Regions from separate parts of the Rhodoligotrophos appendicifer genome, predicted to be linked through region 1. Evidence: riboswitches for the same ligand, from Rfam matches in the RefSeq annotation. Region 1 holds a riboswitch; each other region holds the start of a gene.
What was found. A riboswitch is a leader RNA that binds a small molecule or an ion and turns the genes downstream of it on or off. The one in region 1 is predicted to bind cobalamin.
Positions count from the first base shown of each region.

Region 2: another riboswitch for cobalamin. It lies ahead of FKM97_RS02205 (CbtB domain-containing protein); the one in region 1 lies ahead of FKM97_RS14865 (TonB-dependent receptor plug domain-containing protein).
Region 3: another riboswitch for cobalamin. It lies ahead of FKM97_RS27280 (DUF1636 family protein); the one in region 1 lies ahead of FKM97_RS14865 (TonB-dependent receptor plug domain-containing protein).

Region 1 is NZ_VHKL01000006.1:164,368-175,103, forward strand. It holds gene FKM97_RS14835 (MurR/RpiR family transcriptional regulator) at 1-721, opposite strand, end outside; gene zwf (glucose-6-phosphate dehydrogenase) at 907-2,373, shown strand; gene FKM97_RS14845 (DUF6925 family protein) at 2,463-3,437, opposite strand; gene FKM97_RS14850 (ABC transporter ATP-binding protein) at 3,449-4,231, opposite strand; gene FKM97_RS14855 (FecCD family ABC transporter permease) at 4,228-5,238, opposite strand; gene FKM97_RS14860 (ABC transporter substrate-binding protein) at 5,247-5,996, opposite strand; gene FKM97_RS14865 (TonB-dependent receptor plug domain-containing protein) at 6,086-8,101, opposite strand; cobalamin riboswitch at 8,215-8,412, opposite strand; gene FKM97_RS14870 (alpha/beta hydrolase) at 8,436-9,389, opposite strand; gene FKM97_RS14875 (GlcG/HbpS family heme-binding protein) at 9,386-9,904, opposite strand; gene FKM97_RS14880 (polysaccharide deacetylase family protein) at 10,001-10,736, shown strand, end outside.
Region 2 is NZ_VHKL01000001.1:468,598-479,333, forward strand. It holds gene FKM97_RS02195 (SLC13 family permease) at 1-1,640, opposite strand, end outside; gene FKM97_RS02200 (histidine phosphatase family protein) at 1,792-2,355, opposite strand; cobalamin riboswitch at 2,409-2,574, shown strand; gene FKM97_RS02205 (CbtB domain-containing protein) at 2,577-2,786, shown strand; gene FKM97_RS02210 (CbtA family protein) at 2,799-3,545, shown strand; gene FKM97_RS02215 (hypothetical protein) at 3,723-4,193, shown strand; gene FKM97_RS02220 (SDR family oxidoreductase) at 4,260-4,970, shown strand; gene FKM97_RS02225 (NUDIX hydrolase) at 5,016-5,660, opposite strand; gene FKM97_RS02230 (AMP-binding protein) at 5,776-7,428, opposite strand; gene FKM97_RS02235 (DUF4286 family protein) at 7,446-8,153, opposite strand; gene dctP (TRAP transporter substrate-binding protein DctP) at 8,177-9,265, opposite strand; gene FKM97_RS02245 (TRAP transporter large permease) at 9,308-10,606, opposite strand; gene FKM97_RS02250 (TRAP transporter small permease) at 10,624-10,736, opposite strand, start outside.
Region 3 is NZ_VHKL01000013.1:24,968-35,703, reverse strand. It holds gene cobN (cobaltochelatase subunit CobN) at 1-3,157, opposite strand, end outside; gene cobW (cobalamin biosynthesis protein CobW) at 3,179-4,240, opposite strand; gene FKM97_RS27280 (DUF1636 family protein) at 4,237-4,680, opposite strand; cobalamin riboswitch at 4,752-4,960, opposite strand; gene cobU (bifunctional adenosylcobinamide kinase/adenosylcobinamide-phosphate guanylyltransferase) at 5,012-5,530, shown strand; gene cobO (cob(I)yrinic acid a,c-diamide adenosyltransferase) at 5,532-6,143, shown strand; gene FKM97_RS23405 (cobyric acid synthase) at 6,148-7,605, shown strand; gene cbiB (adenosylcobinamide-phosphate synthase CbiB) at 7,589-8,581, opposite strand; gene FKM97_RS23395 (M81 family metallopeptidase) at 8,636-10,093, opposite strand; gene FKM97_RS23390 (chemotaxis protein CheW) at 10,273-10,736, shown strand, end outside.

The DNA of each region.
Region 1 (10,736 bases):
CTTCCAATACGCAATCGGCCGAGCGTGCGAGAGGACTCTTCGGTCGGCCGGTCAAGGCCACCGTGTAGGCACCCTGCGCCTTGGCTCGGGTGAGAAAGCGCAGCGTATCAGGGCTGAGACCGGTCTCCGAGATCGCCAAAGCGATGCAGGACGGATCGAGGCCGTTCATGACTTCATGCACCAGGGTTGCATCCTGGAACGCCTGCGCGACCAGCCCCACCCGCATCAGTCGATAGGCTGCAAATCCGGCGACGAGGCCGGATACGCCGGCGCCGAAGATGTCGATTCGGCGGCTGGCCTTGCAGCGTTTCGCCAGTGCCCGTAACGGCCGGTCCTGCAGGTTCCGCGCGGTCTCGTGCAAAGCATCAGCCAGGCGCGTCGCCGTCATTTCGATGTTTCGACGATCGCCGCCAGAACTCTCCGGCCGCGATTGCAAAGTGGCGATTTCAGCCGCCAACGCGATCTTGAACTCCCGAAAGCCGCCATAACCCAGTTGCTGGCAAAAGCGAACGATGCTGGCCTCGCCGCTCTGCGCCAGGAGAGCGAGTTCCCCCAGCGAGGCGCGGATGATCTTCTCCGGATTGTCCAGCACATATTTGCCGATTCGCGATTGGCCGTCCGGCATGTGGTCGATTGCGCGTCGGATGCGGGGCAGCGTCGGGGTGCCGAAGGGTTCGTCGCGCGGCCGAACCTTCGGGCGTGTCGACAGATCTGTGGGCATCGGCATCCTTCCTGGCGTCGTCATCCTGTTCACGTGAAGATCGGCCATCATGAGGCAAATGTCAGCAACCGATCCGGCATCAGCCGCGGGTGGCGCTGCCAAAGCCTTAGGCATGAGCATGATTTGCGCTTGACCGAGGCCGGCGGCAGCCTCCAGATCCTGGGAACGCGATAAGAGGGGACGCAATGGCGCGCAAGATCATACCCGGAGTTGGCCCGCAGCATCCGCAGGTGATCGTCCTTTTCGGCGCCACCGGCGACCTGTCGCGCCGCAAGCTGCTGCCGGGCCTCTTTCATCTCGTGAGTTTTGGTTTCATTCCGGGCTGCCGCATCATTGGCGTCTCCCTGGACGACATGGATGCCGAAGGTTTCCGGGCCTTTGCCCGCCAGGCCCTGAAGGAATTCTCGAGCCGCAAGGTGAACGAGGAGGTCTGGGCCGAGTTCTCGGCGATGTTGAACTATGTGTCGCTTTCAGCGGGTGCTGCAGCGCTCCGAGCGGCGGTCCTGACCGCCGGGGAAGAGCTGGGCACGGAGAGCCGTCGCCTCCATTATCTCAGCGTGCCACCCAGTGCCGCCCTGCCCGCCGTGCACATGCTCGCCGAGGCCGGTTTGGTCGAGGGCTCCCACATCGTCATGGAGAAGCCCTTCGGCACGGATCTCAAAAGCGCCAGGAGCCTGAACGCGCGTCTCCACGAAGTCTTCGACGAGCGGCAGATCTTCCGCATCGACCACTTCCTGGGCAAGGAGCCGGCCCAGAACATTCTGGCGTTCCGGTTTGCCAACGGCCTGTTCGAGCCGATCTGGAATCGCAACTTCATCGACCACGTCCAAATCGATGTTCCCGAGACCCTGGAACTCGGCAAGCGCGCCGGCTTCTACGAGCAGACCGGCGCCTTTCGCGACATGGTGGTCACTCACCTCTTCCAGATCCTCGGTTTCATGGCCATGGAGCCGCCCACGTCTCTGGAGCCCGCCCCCATCAGCGAGGAGAAGAACAAGGTCTTCCGCAGCATGCTTCCGATTGACCCCCGCAATGTCGTGCGGGGCCAATATGCCGGCTACCGCTCCGAAGCGGGCGTGGACCCCGAGTCGGATACCGAGACCTTCATCGCTCTGAAGTGCCTGATCGACAACTGGCGCTGGGCAGGCGTGCCCTTCTACCTGCGCACGGGTAAGCGTCTCGCCGAGGGGCAGCGCATCATCTCCATTGCCTTTCGCGAGCCACCCAAGAGCATGTTTCCGGCGGGGTCCGGAGTGAGCTCGCAAGGACCGGACCACCTGACCTTCGACCTTGCCGATGCCTCGAAGATGTCGCTTTCCTTTTACGGCAAGCGGCCCGGTCCCGGCATGCGTCTCGATAAGCTGAGCCTGCAATTCGCCATGACGGACACCGGCCTCGTGGGTGACGTTCTCGAAGCCTATGAGCGGCTCATCCTGGATGCCATGCGCGGTGACCACACCCTCTTCACGACGGCCGAGGGCATTGAGCGGCTCTGGGAGGTCTCGACGCCGCTCCTGGAGAATCCCCCGCCTGTGCGCATCTATCAGCCGGGTGATTGGGGTCCGCGATCGATCCACCAGCTGATCGCACCCCATGTTTGGCGCCTGCCCTTCGAGCGGGTCTGGCGCGATGCCGCCCCTGCCCCGGCCTGACCTGCTTTCAGATTCCCTAAGCGTGAGCGCTCCATCCGCGAGTGTCGTTCCGGCCGTCATGGCGGAGGTACAAGAATTCTATCAACCCTCTAGACCGTCGGGGCTTCGAACTGAGCGGTCCAGCGGCGCAGGATCTCGCAGTCCGCAGGAGATTCATATCTCAGTTGGCGCAGCGTACAGCGCAATGTCGCACGCGCGTGGCGGCCCTTTACGGATCCGAGATATTCAGGCCCGGCCCCGCTCCATACCAGTTCCTCGATTTCGGTTTTGAGCGCGACGAGCGATGGATCTCCATAGGCGCGCAGGATGTCCTGAAAGGCCTCATGCGCTCTCGCATCGAACGGTGTGCCGCCGCCCGTCAAATCCTTCAAAGGATGTGGTGGGTAGAGATGAGCACACGGAACAAAGCCTTCGGGAACGGGGTCGTTCGCGCTGTGAGTGCGTCCTTGCTTCAGAAGCTGCGGCAGGACATGGGTATGGGGCCCTTCAGGGCTCCGCTCATGAGTGTCCGGCACGGCTTGCATGACCTCCGCTCGGCCTGCTCGGGTGATGAACACGCGGGCCGGCGACAAGGCTGGCATATCGCGCATCAGCGTGCTTTCAGCTCCGAAGATTGACCGACCTTGCTCAGCGCGCAGCCTCGCTTGAACGGACGGATCCGCGGACCGGACACAGACATCGACTGTCGCTGTACCCAGGCCGATATCGAACAAGACGGCGTCCTGATCCTCGGCTCGGATGGCTTGGCGGTCGACGCCGAGTTCGGTGACGACCTGCCGCCCGTTCATGAGCGCGCGATCCTGCGGCACGCACAGTGCTACGGCGTGGTTCCAGCCGGCTGGGTCCTTGGCAGGCAGCTCATAGGCAAAGAGCTTGAGCCCGGCCGTCCGATCGATACGGATCGCTCCCCGGGCTGTGGCCACTGAGTCCCCCTGGGGCCCGATTTCCACCGCCTCCGCTTCATCGCGGATGAACTCCGCGATCGCACCGAACGTGCCCATGCTCCATCCCGTCCGCGGGTTCGAGAGCATGATCTGAAGAAAATGCGCATCGCTGTCAGTCATGGGAAGCTCCTCTAAGGTCTTGTGCTTCGTCGCCACGGCACGACGAAGCGCTCGTTATGCGCGTGTCCGATGAGCGGAATGACCGAATAAACCTGACGCAAACTGGCTTCCGTGAGGACCTCGTCAGGCGGGCCGTCGGCCACCAGCCGCCCTTCTTGCATGAGCAGAATCCTTCTGCAGAAGCGTGCCGCGAGCGTCAGGTCGTGAAGCACCACGAGGACACCGGCACCGCGTTTGGCCGTGTCCTCCAGAAGCTCCATGACCTGCAGCTGGTGATAGGGATCGAGCCCCGCGGTCGGCTCGTCGGCCAGCACCACCTCGCCCTCGACGGCAAGGGCGCGCGCCAGCAGCACCCGCATCCGTTCCCCGCCGGACAGGCTGCGCAGCGGACGCGTCGAAAGCGCCGTGACCTCCGTTATCGCCAGGGCCGAGGTGATTGCTGCTGCGTCCCTCGTGGCATCAAGGGGGCCGAGCAGCCCGCGATGGGGCAGGCGTCCCAGGGCAACGACTTGGCGTACGCTCAAGGCCCATTCGACAGGTGCCGATTGTGCAAGATAGGCGAGGCGCCGCGACAATTCTTGCCGTCCTTGCACCGACCTTGTGCGGCCATCATAGGTCACAGTCCCCTTCTCAGGCGAGCGGAGCCCGGCCAGGACCGAGAGAAGGCTCGATTTTCCAGCCCCATTGGGGCCGATTAGGCCGATCATTTCCCCCGGTCCCATGGACAGGTTGATCCCGTCCAACACGCGCCTGCCCTTGAGCGTGAGGCTCAAATCATTGGCCTGTAGTCTCATGGGTGCTCCCCGCGCAGCCGCCAGATGAGCGCAAACAGGAACGGCGCGCCGACGAGGGCCGTCACCACTCCCAGCTTTAGCTCCGGCTGGCTTGGCACCAGTCGCACAACGATATCGGCCAGGCTCGTCAGGATCGCCCCGGCCAGACCGCTCGCCAGCAACAGTCGCCGCGACTCGTGGCCGACCCAGGGCCGCATGAGATGCGGCACGACCAGCCCGATGAAGCCGATTGCTCCGCTGACCGCCACGGCGCTCCCGACGCAGAGTGCCGTGCCGCCGACCACCGCGGCCCGCAGCCAGGGCAGATGAAAGCCGAGACTTGTCGCTGTGTCCTCGCCGAGGCTGAGCGCATCGAGCCCCCTGCCGGTCCAGAACAGCAGCGCCCATCCCACCAGCATGAACGGCAAGGCGAGCGCGACATGCTCGAGGCTCCGGTCGGCGAGCGAGCCCATCAGCCAGAACATGATTTCCATGGCCGCATAAGGGCTGGGGGACAGATTGAGCGCCAGAGCGATCAACGCGCCCCCAAGGCTGTTGATGGCAATGCCCGCCAGGATGAGTGTCGTGGTGCCCGCTCCCCGTCCTGCGAGCGCAAACAGCATGGCGCCTGCAGCGAGTGCCGTGAGGATCCCGCCCACGGGAACCATCAGCGACAGATTGGCGGCAAAGCCGAAATAGAAGATGATCACGGCACCGAGAGCGGCTGCTCCCGAAACCCCGATGATGCCCGGCTCCGCGAGAGGATTGCGCAGGAATCCCTGCATTACGGCACCCGCGAGGCCAAGCGTGAAGCCGACCAGGAGACCCAGCACTGCGCGTGGCAGCCGCAGTTCCACAAGCACGATGGCAGTGAGGCTGTTTCGATTGGCACTCCAATCCTCCACAGCTTGAGCCACGTCCAACGGGGCATAACCGACTTCGAGCGACAGGCAGAACACGGCGAATGCGCCCAGTGCGAGCCCACCGATCACCAGCGCATAAGGCAGCTCCCGGCGCCGTTGCGTCATGGCCGCCATCATCGCCGGCGGTCTGACTGAACCTGCCGGGCGGCAGTGGCCAGCAGGGTCACCGCCTCTACCATTTCCGGTCCTGCGCAAGTCCACAGCCTTGTGGGTATGTTCACGACCCGCAACGTGGGTGCAGCCTTCAGAACCGGATGACGCAGGATCTCCAATGCAAGGGCCGGGTCGTGAGCCTCTGCATTCATGATCAAAATATCCGGTTGCATGGAAACGATTTTTTCGAGCGGCACGGCGCCGTACTGCTCGAGATTGTGTTCGGCGGCCAGATTTCGTAGCCCGGCCCTCGCCAGCAGCGCATCGATGAGCGAGCCCTTGCCGGCTGCAAATCCATTGGGCTGATAGACGATGGCGGTAGGCCCGCTCTCCGCGGGGGGTTTGAGGGCATTGAGGCGATCAGTCATTTGGGCGATCACCTGCTCCGCTCGCGCGCCCTGCCCCAAAACATGACCAAGCCTTCGGATCTGAGCTTCCGTTTCGGCAAAACTGCTTGGTACGTCGAGCTCCATCACAGCGATACCGCTCCGGTGAAGCTGGGCAACAGTCGTGCGGGTCGTATATCTCCCCGCGACCACGAGATCGGGCCTGAGGGCGATGACCTCTTCTGCCAGCCCCCGATTGGCAGGAAAGAGCGCCGCCGGCGCCGCCAGATTGGCACTGGCCGGATCCTGAGCCAGGCTGGTCACGGAGACGATCTGCCGGGGGTCCGCGATCCGCAGCACCAGTTCGTCAGCACACATGTTCATTGAGACGACCCGTTGCGGAGCCGCAGCGGCGCTCGATGCAAGGCAGATAAGAGCAAGCCCCGCCAACAGCTTTTGAATTGATGTTCCCATCAGAAGGTAAGCCTGACGCCGGCATATCCGCCAAAACCCAACGTGCCGTAACCCCAAACCTCATAGTATTTCTGGTCGAGAATATTCTCGAGACGGCCATAGAACTGCAGATTGTCGTTGATTTTGTAGGAACCCGCGATATTTACTAATGTATAATCCTTGAGATTTATGGTGTAACGCTCGCTGTAGTCAGCGTTATAGACCCAATCCTTCTGTTCACCATTGTAGTCAACGCCAATATTAAGCTGCGCCTTGTTGTCCAGGAACACATAATTGACGTCGAGACTGGCGATGTTTTTTGGCCGCCGCACCAATGTGTCGCCATTGGCATCCTCACCATCCGTATAGGTGTAAGACGCCCGCACCGTGAGGTTTGCCATCGGCGTGACACTGACTCCGAGCTCGACGCCATCAATCTTCGACGTGCCCGGCAGATTGATGGAGGTCTGGCCGGATCCCGTAATCAGGTCAGTGATCCGCTGGTTGAAATAGGTGAAGTCGAGTGTCCCCCAGCCGAACAGAGGCTGATCGAAGCCGGCATCCCATCCCTCGGCGGCCTCCGGCTTCAGGTCCGGATTACCGCGGTAATTGTTGGTGAACCCGTAGAGTTCGAACAGGGTCGGATTCTTGACGCCCGTTCCATACGAGCCTCGGAGCTTCGTGCCTGATGGTGCGATGACATAGGCTGCCGTCGCTCGATACGTCGTCGCATCCTTGAAGACGTCATTGTCGTCATGCCGGACACTGCCGGTAATCGACAGATCCTTGAAGAAACGCGCTTGATACTGTCCCACGAAGCCGGTTGTACCGATCGTCTCGTCGAAACTCGACCAGATGCTTTTGGAGATCGCTCTGTCCTCGTCACGCTCGACGGCAAACGTCAGCGTATGGCTCGCATCCAGGAGTGAAGGCGTGGTGAAGAAGAGGTTGGACTGGTAATCGAGCCGGCTGCGCTCGCCGTCATAGCTGCTGGTCACCATCCGCGGATCAAGATCGCGATAGGCCCGGTTCTGATCCGTATAGGCGAACCCGGCGATCTGTTCCCAATGACCGTCGAGGAGTACAAGTCGCGCCTGGGCGCGCGTGAAGAATTGCTCGCCCTTCACGTCCTGGAGCGAATCGACCGGTCCCGTATGGCCGTATTTTGGATAGAACATCTCCGAATCGAGATCGGTCCTGTTGGCCGTATAGCGGACCACGGCGGAGAGATCCAAAGTGTCGGTTAAACTGTAGCCGCCCTTGGCGAAGACAGTAGCGTTGCTGTAGCTGTCCTTCTCCGTGTTGCCGAGCCGAGTGCTCGCCGCGGAAATGCCCTCGGTCTGAAATCCTGATGCACTGGCGATGAACCTGTATCGGTCGGTGCCGCCGCTCACCGAGGCGTTGCCGTCGATGGTGCCGAACGCGCCGCCTTCGACCCGCGCCGCTGTCCGCACCTGACCCTCGCCACGCCGGATGATGATGTTGATGACGCCGCCCACGGCGTCCGAGCCATAAAGCGCACTTTGCGGCCCGCGCAGCACTTCGATGCGCTCGATGTCGTCGGCGAGCAGCTGCGCGAAGTCGAATTCGGATCCGGCTGCGGGGTCGTTCACCTCGACACCGTCGATGAAGACCTTGGTCTGGTTGCCCTCCGAGCCTCTGATCCGCACCTGGGTGAACTGCCCCACCGGCCCGGTCCGATTGACGGCGACCCCTGGGACTTGCCGCAATGCTTCGGACACGAATTTGATCTGCTGCTCGCGAATCTCCTCACCGGTGATGATGGTGACGGCGCTCCCGACCTGTGAAAGGGGCGTCTCCACGAGATTGGCTGTCACCGAGATCTCGGGCAGGTCGACATTGCCTCCAGAGGTGAGATCGGCATCCTGCGCCTTGGCGCTGGCGATCCCGGCGAGCAACGCGGTGAGCACCACGCACACGGAGGTCCGGATGGGGACGACAGTGTTGGGTATGGGGCAGGAAGGAGTTGAAAGGCACTCCGGTGCGGAGTCCTTGCGGACGATGAGCAGGAACATGAAACCTCGAGCGGCACGCGGCCTTGTGGCACGTCACCGCGATCGAGATATCGCCGCTTCCGGATGGAGAACGGCAGACCTACCCACCGAGACACCCCGCCCGATGTGATCGCGTGTGACCACGGTTGACGGCAGGTCTCCTGACTTGCGGGTCGTTGTCGTTCCGTCGCCTTCCCAGAGCTTTTGGCTCCAGTGGCCTATGACGGACAACTCGCCGCTTACAGTTGCGGGGGCAGTCCCGGCGTTGGGGCAAGCCCCGCACCGTGTTCCCTATTGAGCCTCAAAGAGGCACCGTCACAGGCGACAATGTTCGGCCGCTCTCGCTGAGTCAATCCTAGATCTTCATGAGGTTGAACAAGGCGCGGCTGACCTGGGTGTCGGGTCTGTCGAGCTGCCTGGGTTCGGTGAAGTGGTTGGCGGTAAAGACTTCCGTTCGGCTCTCCAGCCGCCCCATGCCCTCAAGCGCACTCGCAAACGTCATCGATTGCCGGCGAAATTCGGGGCTCTCCGAGACGGCCCATGTCACCGCAACGGGACAGGCGATTCGATCGAGATGACGCATGGCACTTGCGGCCGCCTGCTCGGCCGGGGTGATGTTGACATATCGGCCGCGCGACGACAGCATAGCGGGATAGAGATCATACATCCCGCTCATCACCAGAGCGCCTTTGACCGTATCCGCAGGCAGCCCGCGCTTTTCCCAGTCAGTGATCAGCACGCAGCTGGTGAGATGCGCACCCGATGAGTGGCCCGCAATATAGATACGATCAGGGTCGCCGCCGAAGCTCCCGGCATTGCGAGCGGTCCAGGCGACCGCTTCCCGGCACTGTTCGATCATTACCGGCAACCGGACGTCTTTCACCGTGTTGAAGTCCGGCGCCAAAAAGGCCGCCCCGCGTCCGACCACGGTGGGGGCGGGAAAGGACGCATCGAGCCGCGAGTTGAACAGCCACGCGCCCCCGTGGAAATAGACGAGTATCGGCGCGCCCTTCGCGGTGGCGGGTGTGAAGATGTCGATCAACTCGATCTCGGCGGGACCATAATGCTCGGTGCGCGGCGGCATCCGCGAGCGCACCTCCGCACTGACCCGTCGGTCGTCAAGCTGCAGCTCGTTGAGCGTCGGCGCCCAATAAGACTGGTCATAGGCCTCATCCAGCTGTGTCTGGTCGTAATCCAGGAAGACGGTGGACCGCTGAGCGAATGCCGACGGAGCCCCGCCGAAGCTTACCGCTCCACTCAACGCGGCAACGCCGGAGAGAAATTGCCGGCGATGCATCACCACCGTCATTTCAACAGCTCCGCGGCTTTGTCGAGGCCAGCCTGCGCGCAGGCTTCATCCTTCTCCCCGCCCGGCGAGCCGGAGACGGCAACGCCGCCGATCGTATCGCCATCGACGAGGATGGGCAGCCCGCCTTGTGCCGGCATGATGTGCTCGAGCAACACCAGCTTGTCGCCGGGATCTGCCCGCACCCGCTTCTCCACGCTGCCGGAGGCTTGCCGGTAGGTGACCGAGGTAAAGGCTCGACGGTAGCTGTTTTCCATGGAATGCGGCGGCGAGCCGTCCCCACGCAGATGCACGAGAAGCTGAGCCTCTCGCCCGACGACCGCCACCGACACCTTGTAGCCTTGTGATTTGCAGTGTTCGCTCGCAGCGGTCGCGATGGCCAGCGCTGCCGACAGCGACAGATCCCGATGGGTGATCAGCTGCGCGCCTGCCGGTGCGGACATCGTGACAAGGCACCCCGTTGCAAGGCACCACATACCAATCCCGAGGGCTGCATGAAGGCGGCGGTTGTAAACCATGAAAATATTCTCCCTGCGGCAGCTATACTGCAACCCATGCTAGTTGTTCAGACGGTTTCGAATATTCCTTAAGAAATTGCCCGAAGGAGCCGAGTCATGCGTCTGTTCGCCTTGCTGGCACTCTGTGCCGCCTGCTTGGTCCTCTCGGCACCGGCTCGCAGCGAGAACTATGAAGACTGGATCACCGGCCTCCCTCGCCGCGACCTCCATGTTCAATCATGGCCGGAGCAGAAGAAGGTTGCTGTCAGCTTCGTGCTCTATGTGGAAGTCTGGGGCCATGATCAAGGGCCGAACTTCCGCTCGGATATGGGGGGCCGCAAACCCGACATTGTAGATGAGGCCTTCCGCCAATACGCCATCAATTGGGGTTTGCCTCGGACGGCTCGACTGTTCCAGGACATGGGCGTTCCTCTGAGCCTGGCGCTCAACGCCCAGTTTCCCCTGCAACAGCCGGGCGTTTGGAAGAAACTGCGCTCCGCCGTGCCCCACGCGCCGATCGTCGCCCACGGCATGAACAACTCGACCGACTTGCTCCCTTTGTCACAGGGTCCGGAGGCCCAGCGCGCCTATATCAGACAGACCCTCGACCTCATCGAGATGGAGACAGGCATCCGCAGCATCGGCTGGTCCAGTCCGAGCGTCTATCCCAATGCGGAGACTTTCGCCGCAACCGCAGCCGAAGGGATCCGCTATTCGCTCGATGGAATGGACTCCGATATTCTCTCGACGCTGGAAACGAAGCCCACGTCTCTCTTGCTGATCCCCTACCCGCCCACCGTGGTGGATATGGGCCAGTATCTCTCCCGTTTTAAGGAGGCCGCCGATCTGGAGC
Region 2 (10,736 bases), on a different contig from region 1:
TGCCCAATGGGTGTGAGGAAATCACAACCTGCGCCGATCGCTACGGCCATCAGGAAGGCGTCGGGTCTGAACTGCAGCTGCGTCGCAAAGCTCGCGGCGATTGGCGCCATGACCAGCACCGTCGCCGCATTGTTCAGAAACGGTGTCACGGCCATGGCGGTGATCATGATCAAGGCCAGGGCGCCCATCGGTGACATCTGCATTGCCGCAGAGGACAATGCGTCGGCAACCAGTTGCGTGCCGCCCGTAGTTCGTAGCGCATCGCTCACCGGGATCAGGGCCCCCAACATGATGATGATTGGCCATTCGATGGTTTCGTAGAGATCACGCAAAGGAATTCCGCGCGCCAGCACCATCAAGGCGGCCGCCCCGAAGAATGCAATGCTCACGGGGACGATGCCGAAGGCGGTCAGAAGAATGGCCACGGCAAGAATGGCCACGGGGATCAAGGCGCGCCTTACGCTACCGAGCCGAATCGATCTCTCCGCCAGTGGCAAGCAACCGAGCTCCCGGAGGACCTCTGGCAACAGGCGCGAATTTCCTTGCAGGACGATGACGTCCCCGGCCCGCATGGCCGCGGAGCCCAGGCGATCTCGCAGCTTGGTACCTTGCCGACTGATGGCTAGCAGGTTGACTCTAAACACCTCGAACATGCCAATGTCCTTGGCGGACAGACCCACCAACCGCGAATTTTCGCTGATCACCGCCTCGATGGAATCGATCTCATCCTCCGCCTCATCCACCTCGAGAAGGCGGTCGCTGGAGAGCTGGAGGCCCCCTTGCAGGATCAGGCGATCCAAGGCGTCCTGCTTTCCCTCGATCATGATGATGTCGTTTTCCCTCAACTGGGCATCCGGCAGAGAGGGCAGCTCCTTCTCCTTTCTGACAATGGCATTGATTCTTGCATCGCCGCCGGAGAGCTTTTGAAGTTCAGCGACCGTCTTTCCCACCATTTTTGAGGAGGAAGGCAGCAGCGCTTCAGTCATGTAATTCTTGATATCGATGGCAGTTTCGACACCACCTGCGCCGCCTGACCGGAGGGGCAGCAGGCGGTAGCCAACGACCAGGAAGAGGATGCCGGCGACGGTGAGGGCTGCCCCGACGGGGGTGAAATCGAACATGCTGAACGGCGTGCCTGTCATTTCCTCTCGAAGCCGCGAGACAATGATGTTGGGCGACGTGCCGACCAAGGTCATCAGGCCTCCGAGCAAGGCGCCGAATGCCATGGGCATCAAGAAGATGGAGACCGACACCTTCGATCGGTTCGCCATTTGGAATGCCACCGGGAGCATGATTGCTAGAGCACCGATGTTTTTCACGAACGCAGACAGCACAGCAACAGTCGTCACCAAGAGGAAGAGCTGCGTCGGAACACTGCGGACCTGCGGAAACAGCCTGTGAACAACAAGATCCATGATTCCAGTCCGCGAAATGATCGCGCTAACGACTAAAGCGCTGGCGACGATGATCACGATGTCGTCGCTGAAGCCTGAAAAGGCACGGTCATACGGGACGATACCCACGGCGACGGCGGCCAGCAGCGCCATGACCGCGACGAGGTCATAACGAACTCGCCCCCAAACCATGAGAGCCATCATGATCGCGATGGTGGCAAAGGCCGCGATTTGATCGAATGTCACCGAGCCGCTCCTAAATCATTGGCTGGAGCTGAACGCGGCAGGGCGTGAATCAGTCCCGACAAAAGGTCACGATACTTATAATCTTGCTGAGACGATGTGGAGAATGCGTCGGCCGGTCCCCTTTCTTTTTTCGGGGATAAGAGAAGGAACGCTAGCGCAAATTTCCAGCCCGAAAATGCCACCGCCTCCCGTCGCTCCGAAACTCGATAACTCCGAGGGGCTCTATATCGATGTGCCAGAAGGCTTTGCTCGGCGCGTTGAGCACGTCCAGAACGGCCGCCCGCATAACTGCGGAGTGGGTGATCGCCACGATTCGCTCACGGCGAGACACGAGCGTCTTAAGCCAAGCTGACACGCGCAGGCACACAGCGGATAGAGACTCCCCGCCATGCGGAGCAGCATTCATATCCCTGAGCCATTTTTCCAGGGCGACCGGATCCTCGGTATGAAGGTCCGCCAGCTTGCGACCGGCCCAGCGACCGTAATCGCAATCCCTGAGATCGTCGACCGGCAGGGCATCGAGAGAAAGAGCCTCAGAAGTCTGAAGCGCCGCCACAGCAGGGCTTCTATAGGCCACGGTGGCACGCAGGGGCTCCTTTCCCAGGACGCCGGCGGCCTCCATGGCGCGAACCTCCAGCGGCTCGTCATTCGGAAAGGCTGAGCTCTTCACCGCCGCAGTGGTGCCCTGGCAAATAAAGGTGAGACGAGCGGACATACGGATCCCTGCTAATGACGATCGATGGTTCTAAAGCTGATCAGATTGACAGGATTCCCCTCCATCGATACTGTTCCTCCTACCTAAGAGACGGGAAATCGGTGAAAATCCGATACGGTCGCGCCACTGTAACCTAAGCGGTTCGCCTCCGCTCCGGAAGTCAGACCCCTGATCGAAGTCGATGCCTCTAAGACGGGACGCAGTATCCCAGGAGCAGTTATATGGCCGATATCGCACTTGAACCGCATGTTCGTCCCGCGCCTTTGCCCGTCGGCGAAATTATGCCTTGGGCTGTCTTTGCCGGGCTTGTTCTTCTGATCGCGCTCTATTTCATCAGTGCGGAAGATGGTGCAACGGCTCTCTTCTCAGGCGGCTACATACACGAATTCCTTCACGATGGTCGCCATCTCCTTGGTTTTCCCTGCCACTGAGGAGCGCCCGACATGGTTGGAAGTCTTTTACTGCGCGGCATGATAGCCGGCGTAATCGCCGGAATTATTGCCTTTGGCTTCGCCCGCTTCTATGGCGAGCCCCAGATTGATCACGCAATCGCTTTTGAAGAACTCATGAGCGCGACCGAAGCCGATGCTTCGGAGCCGGAGCTGGTCAGCCGTGCCACGCAGGCAGGCATCGGCCTCTTTACCGGACTTGTGATCTATGGTGCGGCGGTCGGCGGACTTCTGTCCCTGGTCTTCGCCTTCACTTATGGCAGGATCAGCTCTCTCAGCGCCCGGGGCACTGCAGCGCTGCTTGCGCTGGGTGCATTCATCGCCATGGTCCTGGTGCCAGACCTGAAATACGCGCCCAATCCCCCAGCCGTCGGCAGCCCCGACACGATCGGCGCGCGGACACAGCTCTTCTTCATCATGCTCGTAGTTTCTCTGCTGACGATGGCCGCAGCAGTCACGATTACGCGTCGCCTTTGGACCTCGCAAGGGGCGTGGAACGCAGCCCTTGCAGGGGGCCTGTTCTTTGTCGCCGTCATCGCAGCGGTCCAGTACGCCATGCCCGACATCAATGAAGTTCCCGAGCAGTTCTCCGCCTTGGTGCTCTGGCGCTTTCGTCTCGCTTCCATCGGCATGCACGCGATCTTGTGGACCGTCCTTGGTATTCTCTTTGGCATCTTGGCGGAACGGACGCTGGCCGATCGTTCAAGCAGCCGATACGCCCCTCGCCCGGCCCTTCGCTAGGGTATGCAGGAGGCGGGAAAGCCAGATGTCAATTCGCCGGGCGCTTGGGCCCGGCTTCTACCAGGATTGCTGAGTATCCTCCTGCTCTTGATGGTTTCTGTGCCCTCAGCCCGTGCTCACAGCCTCGGGGCGCAGAACCATTCCGGCCTGCCCGTCCCTAATCTCACGCACGGTCAGATGGCCGTTATCGCCGACCACAGGAGCGCAATCCTCGCAGTCGCATCGCGTCAGTCGATAACCGACGAGACCTTCAGGCGGCTGCTGAACTACGCGAACATCCAGTACAGCTACTGCCTGTGGGGCATAGTGCCAGGCAGTGTTGAAGACGAGAACAGTCCCTTCAATCATTGCTCCCACGCCTATCTGGCCGCGCTCAAGGCTCTGCTTCTCCACCTCACGGAAGATGGAAACAATCAGGCTGCAGTCACACTGGCAGGGGCCATTGAACTCGACATGTTGAGGAGGAATGCATCTCTCGCCCTCTGCGTTCACAGCGGCGGAAGCTTCAACACGGCGGAGGTCGTTCCTCCGGCATGGGCCGATGTCTTCACCCATCCACCGAGCCTTGTGCTGTTTGGGGGTGTGCTCTTGGCATCCTCCTGCGCAGGGGCTGCGATGCTGCGGCTGGGCCGGTCGCGCAAGAATTGAGCCCAACCCGTTCGAGCGTAGCGCCCGATCACGGTATTAGACTGACACATCACCAGAATTGAGGGATTGAGCGAGATGACCGACAAAGTTGCCGTTGTGACCGCAGGAGGCAGCGGAATGGGCGCCGGCGCGGCCCGCAAGCTTTCCGAGCAAGGATTCAAGATCGCCATTCTCTCGTCCTCCGGAAAAGGCGAGGCCTTGGCCAAGGAACTGGGCGGCATCGGCGTTACCGGATCGAACCAATCCGAGGAGGACGTGAAGCGCCTCATCGATCAGACGATGCAGCGCTGGGGCCGCATTGATGCGCTGGTCAATAGTGCTGGCCATGGCCCACGCGGACCAGTTTTGGAGCTGACGGATGACGACTGGCATCGGGGGATGGACGTATATTTTCTGAGTGCCGTCCGCCCGACTCGGCTCGTGACACCCATCATGCAAAAGCAGAAATCCGGTTCGATCGTGAATATCTCGACCTTCGCGACCTTCGAACCTGACCCCGTATTCCCCACCTCAGGCGTCTTTAGGGTTGGGTTGGCCGCTTACACGAAGCTTTTCTCCGACAAATATGCGGCGGACAACATCCGCATGAACAACGTTCTTCCCGGCTTCATCGACAGTTTGCCGGAAAAGGCGGAGTTCAAGGATCGCATACCGATGGGCCGCTACGGAACGGTGCAAGAGGTCTCCGAATTGATCGCACTGCTTGCATCGGACCGCGGCGGCTACATCACCGGACAGAACATTCGTATCGATGGCGGTATCACGCGTTCCGTGTGAATTGATCAATTTTGCCGTAGTGCCAGGCGACTTTCGCTCTCGAGATCACCGCCAAGCGAAGACGGGCTGCTCGAGAGCGTGAACGCGCACGGTCCGACCCAGCAGCACTTCCCTGAACTGGTAGAGGATGGCTGCGGTCGGCGCGTGGATATAGTCCTCGTTGATCAGGAGCTGGACGACGGGTCGATCGCTCTGTTCGATGGTGATGAACCTGACGGCATCATCATGGGTAATCTGACGAAGGCCGATCCTGAAGATCTCAGCGACTTCATCAGGGTTGGGAACGATCACCGGTGACACGCCACCCCAGAACACGACGGGTGTGATGACATAGCCAGAGCGGGTGGGATAATCGTCGAGAACCCCCATCACGTCATCTGGAGTCAGCCCCATCCCGAGCTCTTCTTCAATTTCCCTCAAAGCAGCCTCGATCGCCGTCTCCTCCAGATCACAGCGGCCACCGGGAAGGGCATATTGTCCTCCATGCGACCTCAGTGTGGAGGCCCTCAAGGTGAGGAGGAAAGCTGTCTCGTCGGATCCCGCCAATTGGACGAGAACGATCCCTACGGCGGCCCGTTTCAGGTCCACCGCTTCGGTGTTGAGCCTTTGAAATGATCCTAGGCTCGTGCTGAGCCGCATTCGAAAAATATCGGAATAAGAGCAATCGAGCGGCGCTGGTTTCTCCAACATGGCAATCGACTCACGAGGATGGGCGTCCACGGCAGGCGCTGGTGGGTGCCGACGGGCCGTGGCTATGGGTGTGTTCGCCTGATGCGTATTCTCAAAAAAGGGTCCCAGCAAGAGCTCATCGCTTAGCTGCTGGAATGTCGGAAACAGTGGATTTGGTGCGCCCTTCTTTGGTCTTTAGACCTCGCAGATCGAAGCAATCCTTCAGACTCTCAGGACCGCTTCCAGGTGCAAGAATCTTCGATTTCTGCAGTTTTTGGGTGCTCGTCATGGGCAGCGAAGAGAAGAAGGCAACCCAGCCCGGCGCTTTGAAATAGGCGATGCGCTGGAGGCAGAAGTTCACGAGGCTCTCTGCAGTGGAAACATCTGCAGCGGCTTCCTCCCTAAGCACGACACAGGCGAGAACCTCTTCCTCACGCAGAGGATCAGGAGCCGGGATGATACCAACCTGCATGACGTCAGGATGGGAAAGCAACACCTGCTCCACCTCAGCCGCTGCAATATTCTGACCCGATCGACGGATCATATGCTTTTTTCGATCGACGAAGATGAAGCCGCCGTCCTCACTGCGTGTCGCGATATCCCCGGTGTGAAACCAGCCGTTCCGCCAGCACTGCTCCGTCTCCGCATCGTCCTTGTAGTATCCCGCGAAAAATCCGGATCTCGGATTGCCGCCTTTGCGTCGGACCGCGAGCTCGCCGGGAACCCCACAGGGCAAGGCGTTATCGTCATCGTCGAGAATGGCAAGCTCCACTCCAGGCAGCGGCTTCCCGATCGAGCGGGCTCCCATCCTTCGGGGTTCATGGTTTTCGGCAGAACAGATTGCGACCTCGGACATGCCCCAGACTTCTATCAAAGGGAATCCGAACCGCTTCTCGAAAGCCTTGTGCTGGGTGGGATCGACGCCGGCACCGACACCGAATCTGACCCTGTGGGCCCTTTCCTGGGGCTCGCTCGGAAGCGACAGAAGGACGGGTGGGATCAACCCGAGATAATGGATGATCGTGGCCCCGGTCGAGACGATATCTGCCCAGAAGCTCCGGGGATGGAACCGATCAGGGAAGATCATGCAGCCCCCGGACAGGATCATGGCCATGTTCGAAATGGCGAGGCTATTGGCATAGAAGAGCGGCAGAGGATTGTAGAGGCGCTCTTGGCCTCGGGTAATTCTCATCAACCCGCCAGCCGCGAGGTAACGTTCACCCGCGAAGAACAGGTAATCGTTGCAGATGCGGCAGCCCTTCGGCTTCCCCGTGGTACCTGACGTATAGAGGATCGCGGACTCTGTCTCCTGTCCCGGACCTCCTGCGTTTGCCGGACGAGGAGCAATGGGCAGAGCGGCGAGCTCTGCATCCGCGGCAAAAATCGGGACGCCTGCATGCTCGCGGGTGATTGCCCTCAAGGCATCACAGCGCTCCGGCAGTGCCACGACCAAGTCGGCCTCGGAATGGGTCAGCAGGAAGCTAAGATCGTCCTTCACGAAGTCTGGGTTGATCGGCACGATCGCCGCTCCAAGCGCATTCAGCGCAAGCCAGTGATAGATGATGAGCGGCCGGTTCTCGAGCGATAGAGCAACGCGATGTCCGAGGCCGTAACCCTGCCTCGCATAGGCATCACGAAGGATATCGACCTTTCTGCGCACCGCGGCGTAACTCTCTTCCATGCCATCGGGAAGATAGGGCCGGCCGGGACGGGATGGTACGGCAAGACAAGGCGCGTCGGGTGTCGCTTGAGCGACCGCGACGAAGGCATCGTAGACGGTCTCAGGCACTGATCCCCTTCCGGCAGTCACGAGCCTGCCTGGTTGTTCCGGAAAGACCTCTGATTGGCGTAGAGCAAGGAGTAGGACCCAGTCAGCAAGCGGTGATCCTTAGAGAGGATTGCCCTCAACTGTGCCACCAAATGATCGATGGCGGCAGTCGTACTCTTGGTGTCCTCACCCTCTACGATCACCAGGCATTCGGGCTCCGTCGCTGCCGGTAAGGTCAGGCCAAGCTGGGTTATTGGAGCATTGACGGCATCAAGGTCGCATTCCGCGAGGAGCGCACCATGCATGCCGCATCGATCGATGACTTCGGGAAAACCTGTCTCCGATAGAAGCTCCCTGACTCGCACGATGTCAGGAGGCACAGGCAATCGGATGATTCCGACTGCCCCCCCTAGACCCCTGGCAAAATCCACCGTGACCGTTGCGCAGAGGCGGCGGTGATAGGTGAAGCGCCCGATGATCTTTCGGCTCCAGGCCGATTGATTCGCCAGCAGCTCGAAGTAAGCCGGCGACGTCAGAACGTCGATGTCCTCGACTTCGTAGAGAGCCATGAAGCGCGGCTTCATGGCCTCTCCCGCGTACCGGCGCGCACGCCGGAAGCCGGCGACGTTCAGGAGGTCGTCGATATGTTCGCGATTATACCACTGATTGAAATCGCGGACGTCCTCCTGGCTTACATCGGTCAAAGTCACAAGCAATGCCTGACCCAATAAACCGCCGGCCTTCATGCTGTCGCTCCGCCCCTTTGCCCTCAGTTGCCGGGCGCCGGAAAGCTGGACACGTAGACGGTCTGAGGATCGTGCTTTGCCACCGACTTCTTGAGCTCTTCGAAGAAAGCGGCCACATCCGCGTTGGTCTTTGTCGATCGAGCCTTGATCCACTCGCCTTCCATGGCGCTTTGGTTGACCCGCTCCTTCCAGGCGGCAACTTCTTCCGGGGTGAATTTGTAGAAGCCGACACCCTCTTTCTTGGCGGCCTCTACCGTCGCCTTGTCGCCTGCCATCACGAAGGCAATCGACTTCGCCGGAAATTCGCGGCGCATCTCTCCGATGACCTTTTTGACGTCATCAGACAGCGCATTATAGACATTGGCGGACATCATCAGGCCGCAGGAATAATATGTTCCGATGCCCGGATCGACGATCGTCTTGGTGTGTGACAGCCAGTTTTCAGGATAAGGCATCCATAGGGGAACTCCGACATATCCGTCGATAACCCCGGTTTGCATGCTCGTCGCAATCTCCGCAGTGCTCATGGGCACAGGGGTCATGCCACCACCCTTGGCGACGATGTTGCCGAGTTCGCCATAGGCACGGACTTTCAGGCCCTTCAGATCGTCGGCGGATTTGATCTCCCGGGACACACCGATGATGGTGGGCGATGGTGCGTCCATCGCGATCGGCACGAGACCCTGCCGCTCGAACTCCGCCTTGAAATCAGCGTTGGTCTCATAGAGCTCGGTTAAGGCCGACGATATGGAATCGCCATGCTGGCTGAGATAAGGCATCTCGCCCATGCCGGTCAGGGGAAACAGGCTTGGCGAGTAGCCGACACAGACATAGCCGACATCAGCAAGTCCCTGCGCAATTCCCTTGGCCTGGTCCGTCGCCTTGATCAGCGCCTGAGAATAGAATTTGTCCTTGATCGTCACCTCGCCATTGGTTCGTTTCGTCAACTCATCGAGGTAGGCATTATACTGTGTTGATGAAATGGAGCCGGGGCCGGTATGCGTAGAGAATACCAGGGCCACCTCTGCGGTGGCGGGGCCGGCCATTGTGACGAAACCAGCGCCAACTGCCGCCAGGGTTAGCGCTTTGAGACGAGTTCTTAAAGAAAGCATTGTTTCCTCCTCTGTTGTTTTATTTCGACTAAGCGCCAGCCATCATCCCATGAGGCTGGGTAAGTACAGTGATATACTCGGGAACAAGATGAGAAGTGCCAAAGTCACGAGCTCAAGACATACAAACAATCCAGCTCCCTTGAAGGCACTCTCAAGGGTGATCTCGGGAGCGACACCTTTTACGACGAAAATATTGACACCCAGGGGTGGCGTAATGTTGGCCAGCTCCGACATTTTAACGATGAGGATCCCAAACCAAATGGGATCGAAGCCGAGGTGCTGTATTATGGGGAAGACGATGGGCAGGGTAATCAGGCACATCGAGATCGGCTCGAGGAACATGCCCAAGGGCACATAGGCGAGAAGGATCAGAAGCAGCAATATGTACCGGTTCCAGTCCGATGCAGCGAGAAGCCGTGCGACGTCTGTGGCAAATCCGGAAAGCGCCACATATTGTCCGAGCAATCCTGCCCCAATCAAGATCAGGAAAATCATGGCGGACGTTGCTGCAGCATCGACCCCGCCTTCGATCAGCGGGCCCAACTTGAAGCCTCTCCTGAACAAAAGGATCAGGAAAGCCGCCACCGAGCCGACCGCCGCCGCTTCATTGGCCGTGAACAGCCCGGCATAGATGCCGCCGATGATGACGAAGAAGAGAACGGCTACAGACCACCCCTCCTTGAGGACCGAGAACCGCTCGCTCCAGGAGTAGCGGTCGGTGGCGACCGGCATAAGTTCGGGCCTGAACCACGCGATGAGGTAAAGCCCACCGGAGAAAACCACCCCCGTCAGCAGCCCCGGCAAAATTCCTGCAAGAAAGAGCCGGCTGATGTCCGTCTGGGTAATCACTCCATACACCACCAGCATGATGCTTGGGGGGATCATGATCCCCAGCAACCCTGCCGCAGCGATTGTTCCGGCACTGATGGCATTGTTGTAGCGAAACCGCTTCATCTCGCCGAAGGCGATCTTTCCGACGGCGGCGGACGTTGCCACACTGGAGCCTGACGTCGCGGCGAAAGCCGCACAGGCCGCGACGGTAGCGATCCCCAGGCCACCGCGAATGTGACCCACCCATCGATAGGCGATTTTGTAGGCGTTTGCGCTGACCCCTGCCTGGCTCGCGAGATAGCCCATGAGGATGAACAGCGGAATGACGGAGAGCGCAACATCCGCCGTCTTGGAGAAGGGCATCGTGGCGAGGGCGTTCATCGCGACGTTGAAGCCGCGGAGCATCACAAGACCGACGAAGGCCGATCCGATGAGCACGAAGGCGATCGGCATACCGGTGACCAAGCCTAGGATGAATATCCCGGCGACCACGATGTTGGAATCGATCATTGCGCAGCCATCCGAGCTCAATGATCCTGTTGATTTGGTTTGGGACCTGTTTCTCCCTGGGCCGGACGACTACGCTCGATGAGCTCCAGGACCTGATAGATCGTGAACAGCAGTATCCCAAATGCGACGG
Region 3 (10,736 bases), on a different contig from region 1:
CATCTAATCCGCGCGCGATTTCTGCCGCGCCCCTGTATCCATGCCGCATCATACCAGCAATCCAGGCCTGGTTTGCCGCTCGCCCTCGCACCACCCGATTTACCTCTTCCTGGACGGTGCGGACCTTGGGATTCACAGGATTGATCATTTCCAAATGATACAGCGCGGGAGAACGTCCCATCTTCTCCGCGGCTGCGCTGAAACCGCCCTCGTGCGCAGCGAAATCCAGGCTATCGAGCAGGTCGACCTCACCGTGATCCTGCGGATGAACAAAACTGTCAGCTGTGTGAATCCGCTCCCGAAGCCCTACTGGATCATAAACAGCCTCGGCATTGCCGCCAAAAGCGAAACACGAGCTCTCGACGTAAGACTCGGCGAGGTCTTCCCGACTCTCCCACAGGCCACGCTGTAGCTGTTCGGCCGCCTGTACGCCGTATCTCCCTGGCGCATTGCCATAAATCCGGTGGGTCGCCGCTCTAAAGAAATCGCCTGCCAAAGGCCTGGCCACCGCAGCAACAGGATTGAAATCACTCGGCTCATCAAGACGCGCAACGGCCATAACCGCTTCATCAAACAGCTTCATCTGACTTGCAAAGACATCGCGAAACATGCCTGAGACGCGCAACGTAACATCCACTCTTGGTCCATCCAGATTTGCCATTGGCAGGATCTCGAAGCCTGTGACTCGGTTCGATCCATGATCCCAGGTGGGCCGTACGCCAAGCATGACAAGCGCCAGAGCAAGGTCTTCACCGCCGGTCCTGAGCGTTGTCGATCCCCAAACATTAATCACGGTCGCCCGCAGCCAATCTCCCTGATCCTGGAGGTGGCGACGGTTGAGCTCCTTCACAGATCGCTCGGCCAGCAGTACAGCAGACCTTGTCGGGATGGCCCTCGGATCAATCGTGTAAAGGTTGCGTCCTGTCGGCAGAACATCGGCGCGACCACGACTTGGAGCTCCGGCCGGACCTGGAATTATAAATCGGCCGTCCAAAGCTGCCAGAATGGCTCCTTGTTCAGCCTTTGCAGACTGTTCCAATCGTTCGTTCACCAATTCCAGGGGAAGCGCCGATGTCCTTGCAATCGTTGCTGCGAGACTACTCCGATGCTCTGGGCGGGGATCCTGGCCAAAGATGTGCAGTCCGTCTCTGATCTGTAGATCTTTGACGTCACATAAAAACGCATCAAGCCGCGTGAGCGCTTCTTCGTCCGGTGTCTCGGGTCGAACGCCGCTCTCCTCCAGCAACCCGGCTGATCCGGCGCGCTCCAGGATTTCCCGGCGCAAAAGGTTCATTCGGCGGCGGTCGAGTCCGTCCGCAGCCCCATATTCATCCAAGAGCTTCTCTAACTCGAGCGCGTTTCCCGATATGTCGGCAGCTCTCAAAGGAGGTGTCAAATGCCCGATCGTGACGGCTCCCAAGCGACGCTTAGCGACTGCCGCTTCGCCGGGGTTGTTAACAATAAACGGATAAATTACAGGAAGACCGCCCAACAGCGCCGTCGGTGCGCATTCCTTGGACAGAGCGACAGCTTTCCCAGGCAGCCACTCAAGGGAGCCGTGGGTTCCAAGATGAATCATCGCATCCACTGCTTGGACCGCTCTCAGCCACAAATAGAATGCTATATAGCCATGGCGGGGAGGTTGCTCCGGATCATGGTAGGACGCTTTTCGATCGAAGCTGCTCCCGCGATCTGGTTGGATGGCGAGGGTGACGGCGCCCACTTGAAATGTCCGGAAGCAAAATGCTCCGTCCACAAAGAATCGATCCTCATCTGCACCTCCCCAGGCTTCCATGACCTGACGCTGCAGCTGCAATGGAAACTCTTGGAAGAGTTTGAGATACTCGCAAAGCGTTAGCTTCGGGTTTGGAGGACCGGCAGTTAACACTTCTATCATTTGGGCAGAGAACGAATCTGCGCCAATCTCGCCTATGCCATACCCGTTTTCCGCCAGTAAATTCAGGATTGAATAGGCACTGGCTAGCGCGTCAAGTCCTACGGCGTGTGCAATCTGTCCCTTTGCCGCAGGATAGTCGGACAGCACCAGGGCGAGCCTCCGCTGCTTAGGCTGCAAACTGGACAATCGCGCCCAGCCCACGGCTCTCCGAACGGCAAGGTTTACGCCATCTGGATCGGCCGCATGAATTGTCCGGGTGAAGCCGGTTCCCGGAACATTCTCGCTCTCCGCTTTGAAAGATATGGCTGTCGTCAGAAGCCGGCCGTCCAGCTCCGGAAGGACGACATGCATTGCAAGGTCAGTCTCGGAGAGACCACGGGTTGACCTCTGCCACATCTCTTGAGATGACCCCGACAGGATCACCTGAAGGACTGGAACATTTGCCACATCCAGAGGTGAGCTGCCATTGTCGGTCCGGCGCGCAGCAAAGGCTGTGGCATTCAGAATTATGGAGGGACGCACCTCCCTCAAGACTTTGCTGATATACGCGGCACTCTCTTGCTGCTGGAGGCTCGTTACAAAATAAACGCGAACATTAAAATGCTGCGCCAACGCTGCGGCCAGCGTCGTGATCGGTTCGAGGTCTGAAGCAAGGAGATAAGCCCTATAGAAGATTAGAGCTGCAGATGGCTTGCCCTCCTCCACAGCCAAATTCAGTTGATATTCTCCCGCTGCGGGTAACTGTTGCGGCACCTGATCAGGATCGGGAGCCAAGCCCCCGAGATGCGCAGCATATTGCAAGGCTGCCAGAAGGTTCTCTTGTCCACCGAAACGAAAAAAATCCCGCAACCTAGAAAGGGCCGACGGTTGTAGGGTGGATAAGGCATTTAATCTGGCATCATCGATGTTGTCTCCGTCGAGAAGCGCAAGTGCGATGCCATGCGATTTACATAAACCGGATACTTCTGCTGCTCCATAGGGCCAGTAGTCCACACCGCCCAACAGTCGGACGATGACGCAACGGGCACTCCTCATCGTCTTCTCTAAATAGAGGTCCACCGACATCGGATGGCGGAGAGCCTTGAGATTTGCCAGCTGTAATGAAGGAAGTCCGTCGCGAGACTGCTCCCAAGCTGAAGCCACCGCTCCGAGATCTGAATCGGAAAATGACAGAAACACAATGTCGGCCGGCGACGGGTCGAGATCGATAACGGTGTCGGCCTCATCCAGGGATCTGGTCTCTCGCGCCAGGATATGCATGTTTTGCTTTGAGCGAGTTATTTATCGAACCGTGTCTTGCGCTTGGTCACCGACGATCATCGCCGCTATGCCTGACTTGTCGAAACCAGAGCGACCGATAACTACTATTCTTCCTGATCGGTCTTCGGACTTATCCCAAGGGCGATCGTATTGATGACGGAAGCGGCGGCCCACCCCCTGAATGAGAAGGCGAAGCGGTTTACCGTCTATCCCGATGAAGCCCTTTATTCTGAGGATATCATGAGCTTCAGCCGCCTTCTGAAGTTGAAGAAGAAGGGTCTCGGGAGCGCGCTGCTGAGGAACTGTCAGAATAAAACTATCAAAATCATCATGCTCATGATCATCGAGCCCGTCGTGATGAGAGGGTCGGGCGGCCAAGTCGTCCTCCACACCGGCACCCATGCCGAGGAGAATGGCCACATCTACCTTTGATTCCGTTGTCGTCAGGATCTTGATTGCGCGCGGAGTAGCCGACGCGATTTCACTCTTAACCCGGGACAGCGTGGCTTCGTCCATCAAGTCAATCTTGTTGATGATGATGAGATCCGCTGCGTTGATCTGGTCTTCATAGACCTCTTCCAGAGGATTGTCGTGATCGAGGCTGTCATCGGCCTGACGTTGCAGCGCGATGGCTTCGGGGTCATCGGCAAACCGTCCCTCAGCTACTGCGGGTCCGTCGACGACGGCAATAACACCGTCAACGGTTATCCGAGACCGCACGGTCGGCCAATCAAACGCCTTGAGAAGCGGCTTGGGCAATGCGAGACCCGATGTTTCGATCAAAATATGCTCAGGGGGCTCCGACCGGTTCAGCAATGCTTCCATCGTTGGCAAAAACTCATCCGCCACCGTGCAACACAGACAGCCGTTAGATAGCTCGACGATGTTTTCCTCCGGGCATGAGGTGATGCCGCAGCCCCGAAGGATTTCGCCATCCACTCCAACGGTACCAAACTCATTCACGATAAGCGCTAGGCGTCGGCCCCCTGCATTCTCAAGCAAATGCCGCACGAGCGTTGTCTTTCCAGCCCCTAAAAAGCCGGTGATGACCGTCGTTGGAATCTTCTCTGCCAAAATGTTCATTCGGTAAACTCCGTGTTCGGCAAGATCATTCCCGTGGAAGGCACTCTTCCGGCGATCGAGCTGTGCATTGAAGACGGTCTTCGAGACCTAAACACGTTGCCCGTCTCCGACCGCTGATAGGTTTCACAATAGGTCATCAGATCCGCAGCCATCTCCGCATTCAGGTCGCGCAGGAGATAGGTCCACTTTCCCGTGGCGGATATGCTTGCCGAGCAGGCGTGATCACAATTTGCCAAGCATGCCACCGGGCGCACTTCCACTGGCGCGTCGTCTCCGAAATCACCGGCAAGAGAGCGCATTGCTTCATAAAGCTGACGGCCGACAGCATTCTTTGCCTCAGCGTCAGCCGGGAGCGACGATTTGCAGGTCACGCAAATATGGAGTTTCGCTTTGGTCACTTTCTGATGCAGCCCTTCATCGCCGGTCGCTCGGGGTGGCATCAGTCGCGATGATCCAGGGGATCCCAGCATCAGATTCGATGCTGCCCGCCGCTGACACACCCCGTCCAGCTATCGGACCACATAGGACGGCAGGTCTCCTGGCTCGCGGATACAATCGCCTCTCGTACTTGCCTTCCCGACAAACTCGTCAGTGGCGCTAGCACAGGCTTTCCGCTTACAGTTGCGGGGGCAGCTTCAGCATGGTCGAAGTTCCCTTCAACGCCACTGAATTCCCTTTTCATCTTCCTAGTGTGGAAGAACCGTCCAAGGTTAGGTATGACCATTCTGACGGGACTGTCAATCCGCCAAGCTCCGACTTAGGTATACAGAGTTGCAAGTTGCAAACCTCCTCCTCACGCTTGTGCTCGGTGGTGCCCGTTCGGGCAAGAGCACTTATGCGGAAAAGTTGGTCCAGGACTCGCCAGCGCCGTGGTGCTATTTGGCGACTGCTGAGGCAGCAGACCACGAGATGCAGACACGGATAGATCAACATCGGTCGAGGCGAGGAGCAGGCTGGATCACTTTGGAGGCGCCAGTCGATCTGGCATTGGCCGTTCGATCAGTCCCTCTCACCCAAGCCGTCCTCGTGGATTGTCTGACCTTGTGGCTCACTAATCTGATGTTAGGAAATCATCGCCTCGAAAAGGCTTACGGGGATTTGGAGGGGGCGCTCAAGGCTCGAGAAGCACCCACGGTGCTTGTATCTAATGAGGTCGGGCTGGGGATCGTCCCCGACAATGCGCTAGCGAGATCCTTTCGCGACGAAGCGGGCCGGCTCAATCAACGAATGGCAGCGATCGCGGACCAGGTCATTCTTCTGGTGGCGGGTCTTCCAATGAAAGTCAAATGACGTGAACACATTTACCGATGCGGATCGCCATAAGGCAAAGATGGCAAAGCGCAAGGCGATCCAGGATGCGGAGGTTGCGTCCAAGACGATTGCTGAAAAAGGCCTTCTGATCGTTCACACGGGTCCGGGGAAAGGAAAATCGACTGCGGCATTCGGCCTGGCTCTCAGAATGATGGGGAATGGCGGCCGGGTCGGGGTGGTGCAGTTTATCAAAGGCGCTTGGTCGACTGGCGAGCGGGAGATGTTGACCCATTTTCGAGACCTCATCGAGTGGCACTCCATGGGGGAAGGGTTCACCTGGGAGACCCAGGACAGAGGGCGTGACATTGCTGCGGCTCAGGCTGCATGGGACCAAGCGGTGGCTCTCATGAAGGACCAAACCATCAGGCTGCTTATCCTGGACGAGCTCAACATCGTTCTTCGGTATGACTATCTGGCTCTCGCTCCCATCCTGACGGCGCTAACTGAACGGCGGGCGGATCTCCACGTTGTGGTGACGGGGCGCAATGCTCCGAAGGACCTCGTGGACATGGCTGATCTCGTCACCGAGATGGGGCAGGTGAAGCATCATTTCGCGGCGGGTGTAAAAGCACAGGCTGGAATCGAGTTCTAAGCCCATGGCCGCGATCATGTTCCAGGGCACCGGATCCAATGTTGGAAAATCGTTGATTGTGGCCGGATTGGCGAGAGCGTTCGCCAATCGGGGCAAAAGCGTAATCCCCTTCAAGCCGCAGAATATGTCGAACAATGCAGCCGTTACCGTGGACGGCGGAGAAATCGGCAGGGCGCAAGCTCTACAGGCAAAAGCGGCGCGTAAGCCATTGTCTGTGCACATGAACCCCGTTCTGCTGAAACCGCAAAGCGATATTGGCTCTCAAATTGTCGTTCAAGGAAAAGTGTGGGGGAACGCGACTGCGAAGCAATACCAGGCTTTGAAGAGTCAACTCATGCCGGCGGTCATGGATAGCTTCGCGCTGGTGCAAGCTCAGGCGGATCTCGTCCTCGTTGAAGGTGCGGGCAGCGCATCTGAAATCAACCTTCGTCAGGACGACATCGCCAATATGGGCTTTGCACGCGCGAGCAATACGCCGGTGGTGCTGGTTGGCGATATCGATCGCGGTGGCGTCATTGCCAGCCTCGTCGGGACCAGATCAGTCATCGACCCGCTGGATGCGCGACTGATCAAAGGATTCATCGTCAATAAGATGAGGGGAGACCGTAGTCTTTTCGATGCTGGGATGCGCGCAATCTCCAAGGCATCAGGATGGCCAGCGCTAGGGCTCGTTCCCTACTTTACCAGAGCGAAATTCCTTCCGGCGGAGGATGCCTTTGAACTCGAGCAGAGGCTGTCTGCATCGGCAAGGCCAGCGAAGCTCACCATCGCGGTGATCATGCTGCCTAGGATTTCGAATTTTGACGATCTCGACCCTTTGATCGCCGAACCTGATGTTAATCTCGTCTTTCTGAAGCCAGGGGAGGTGCTCCCCATTTGTGATGTTGTCATCCTGCCGGGATCAAAATCCACGATCTCCGACCTCGCGGAGCTCTTCGAACACGGTTGGGATATCGACATCAAAGCTCATGTCAGGCGCGGCGGCCGGGTGCTGGGAATTTGTGGCGGCTTTCAAATGCTTGGCCGGGAAGTCAGGGATCCAGAGGGGACGGAGGGTCCGATCACCCATATTGAGGGGCTGGGTCTGTTTGACTGCGTAACGGTTCTTAGGGGAGAAAAGCTGCTCAGGGAGGTGGAGGGGCTCGATCTTAAGGATGGCGTCCCATTCAAGGGTTACGAGATGCATATCGGCGAGACCCGCTTCGACGTTCCCCCTGATCGATTTTTGAAGTTCAGTGACGGGCGGGAGGACGGCGCAGTCTCTGCTCACGGTCGAGTGCAGGGAACATATGTGCACGGATTGTTTGCGCATGACGGCTTTCGGATGGCATGGCTTCAGTCTCTTGGACAGGCTCCGGAGCCTCGTTCCCATGAGGCAGAGGTGGATGCAGTTCTGGACGAACTCGCGGCCCATCTCGAGGAACATATGGACATTGATCAGATCCTCAAGCTTGCCAGGTGAGTCCCATCAACACTAATAATATTGCAGCCAAGCCAAGGATTTGGACGCTGCAGGCAAGGCGGTAGAGCTTCAGGGCGCGTCGGATATCACTTGCACTGGCTGCGCTGCGTCCGGCTCCCATCCAAGCATCGTCTGTGACACTGGCGCCATAGGTTTTCGGCCCGTTGAGCTGCAGGCCAAGTGCTCCTGCAAAAGCAGCCTCCGGCCACCCCGCATTCGGGGACCGATGACGGGAGGCGTCCCGCCGCACTGCTGTCCATGCGGATGTGGGATCCGCACCCTCCAGCATGAAACTCGCCAATAAAATCCATATGACGGACAGACGAGAGGCGGGCAAATTTATCAGGTCGTCGAGGCGAGCGGAACACCAGCCAAAGTCTGCGTATTTTGGGCTCTTATGGCCCACCATGCTGTCCGCCGTATTAATGGATTTGTAGAAAACCACACCAGGCAGACCAAAACAGGCGCACCAGAACGCGGGGGCTACGACACCGTCCGAAAAATTCTCCGCTAAACTCTCAATCGCCGCCCGAGCGACGCCCGCTTCATCGAGCTTCTGAGGGTCCCTGCCAACGATGCTTGAAACGGCTTGGCGCGCCGCAGAGAGACCCTGGCGGTCAAGAGCAGTTGCGACTGCCTCAACATGTTCATGCAAGCTTCGCTGTGCGAACAAGGTGGAACAGATTATTGCCAGAAGAGCCAGTGCGACTATCGGAGGCAAGTATTGGACCGCCAAGACCTGCAGGATCACTGCAGGAACCACGAAGATGAAGATGGTGAGCGCCGTAGCCGCGATACCGGCGAACCGCCGCTGGGTTGACCCTAAGGCTTCACGATTGAGAGACGCATCCAGAGACGCGATCAATTTACCGATCCAGACGACCGGATGGCTCAGTCGCTTGTATACAGAAGCAGGATAGCCCACCGCCGCTTCAATGAGTAATGCAGACACGGCGAGTATAAGCCACCAAACCATGAATGTCTTTCTTGATGGCGCATGCGCCTTGTGAAAGCATCAAGCCGTATGGGCTCATGAACTGAAAGGCCATTCGACCTTCGGCCAGAACACATTATTCAGCTTGGTGTAAGGTATAGTTGCAAAGTTCGAGTCCAGTGCGCCGGGCGTTGCGGCATAGATTATCTTCGCGCTGACGGGCGCGAAACCCGCATGAAAATGTTGGGTGGACTTCACGACAACGATCTTTCGGGACGTAATGTCCAGCCCAAGGGCCTGGAACCCATCAGGATTGAACACCTGGGTTCGAAGCGACGTGACTATGATGTCAATTCCCTCGGCTTCAATCCAGGCAGACGGACCTAGGCTGTTTGGGGACCGGCCGAAGTGCTGAACCGGCTTTTCTTCAAGGCCACGGACGATAACATTCAAGTCCAATGGCATGCCCGATGCCGCACCACATTTTCCGCCCAGACGCAGCTGGAATCGAGCGCCACGGCCAGCGTCGAAGCAAAACTTCACGGCCATGGGATCCCAGAAGTAACCGCAGGCGGTGTTGCTAATCCCTCGCTCCAACAATCTTTCCAAGCAGAAGGTCGAATCGCTCGGGGCTCCCCCACCGGGATTGTCAGCCACATCGGCTATGACAACGGGACCGGCAGGGTGTTGCAGCGCCTCATCAAGGGCTTGGTCAAAAGAGACAAAGCGGGGCGCGATCTGGTGGCGCATCGAGAAGAATTCCTCACCCAGGCTCCGCGCCAGCAGAGCGGCCTTTTCGCGGTCGCCATCCGCGATAACAAGAACCTTGGCTCCGACATCCGGATTATCTGCCCAGGGAAACGAATGTGAGAGCGTGACCGAGAGGATGCCGTCCTTGCCTTCCAGGGAGATAATACGATCGATGAAGCCCCTCAGTGGCTGCTCAGTTGTGCGAAACGTGCCAATCATGCGACAATCAAAAACGGCCATGCATGGCGTCGTGCGCCCGAGAGCCGCGTCAAGGGCAAGGCCAATAAGCTCCTCGGCACGCTCGGAAATGTCCACATGCGGATATTCTTTATAACCCACCAACAGATCTGCATTCTCAACCATGCGATCGGAGAGGTGGGCATGAAGATCGAACTCCGCTCCAATGATGATAGCCGGTCCGACAATACTTCTGACCTTTGCCAGAATATCACCTTCACAATCATCATATCCTTCGGCCGCCATCGCGCCATGAAGAGCCAGAAGCACAACATCAACCGGCCCAGCGGCCCGCAGATCCCGAAGGATCTCGTCCCGAAGCTCCTCATAAACGGCGCCGATGATCAAGCCGCCAGGTTCTGCATAGGTGCACAGGGACTCGACGATTTCGCATCCGGCGGCCTCGCCAATTCGGCGCCACACATGAAGCTGCGCCGAGCAGTAATTCGCAGGCAAGCTCGTGGCATTGCCATGGGCCATAAAACCGTCTTCAAATCCTCGCCGGCCCGTGGGTAACGGCGCAAAGGTATTGGTTTCCGTGTCAAATCCGGCGATGAAGATTTTCATGTAGGAGACGGGACTCAGTTGAAGAGACAGTGATTCAGGGCTTTAAAGGACCATAGCAGAGGAACGCTTTCTCGCGCCACGCACCCGATCTTGCTACTTCGTCTCAAAGAGACCATTTCCTAGGGCCATTTCCGGCTTTCGATAATCGATCGCCTTAAGATAACGAGGCATGATCTTTCATGAAGCAGATTGTCGTGTTCACCGCCGGAGATCTGCTTTGCGCCTTCACGGCGAGCGCCGTGGAAGAAATTTTGCCGATGCCGCGATTGTGGCGTCACCCCAGTCTGCCCAGGGTTGTCGAAGGCTTCTTCCGGTTCGGATCGACGGTCGTTGCGACCCTCAACTTCAATCTGCTTTTCGATATCCCGAAAAGCAGAGGCGATGAAGGCGAACTCTATCAGCATCTGGTGTTGATCAAGGCGAGAGAAGGTCAGTTGATCGCAGTGCTGGTGGAGCGGGTCGTCGACGTGACAATGGCCGACATGGTGGCCGTCGAGGTGACATCGGAGAGTGAGAGCCTCAATGATTGTGTGGAACAAGGCGTTGCTTATGGGGAACGTTTCGTTTCGGTTCTGAATTCTCAAAGGCTGATGATCGAAACCGAGCGCCAGAAGCTCACCGACATGACGCGGGAAGCGGAACG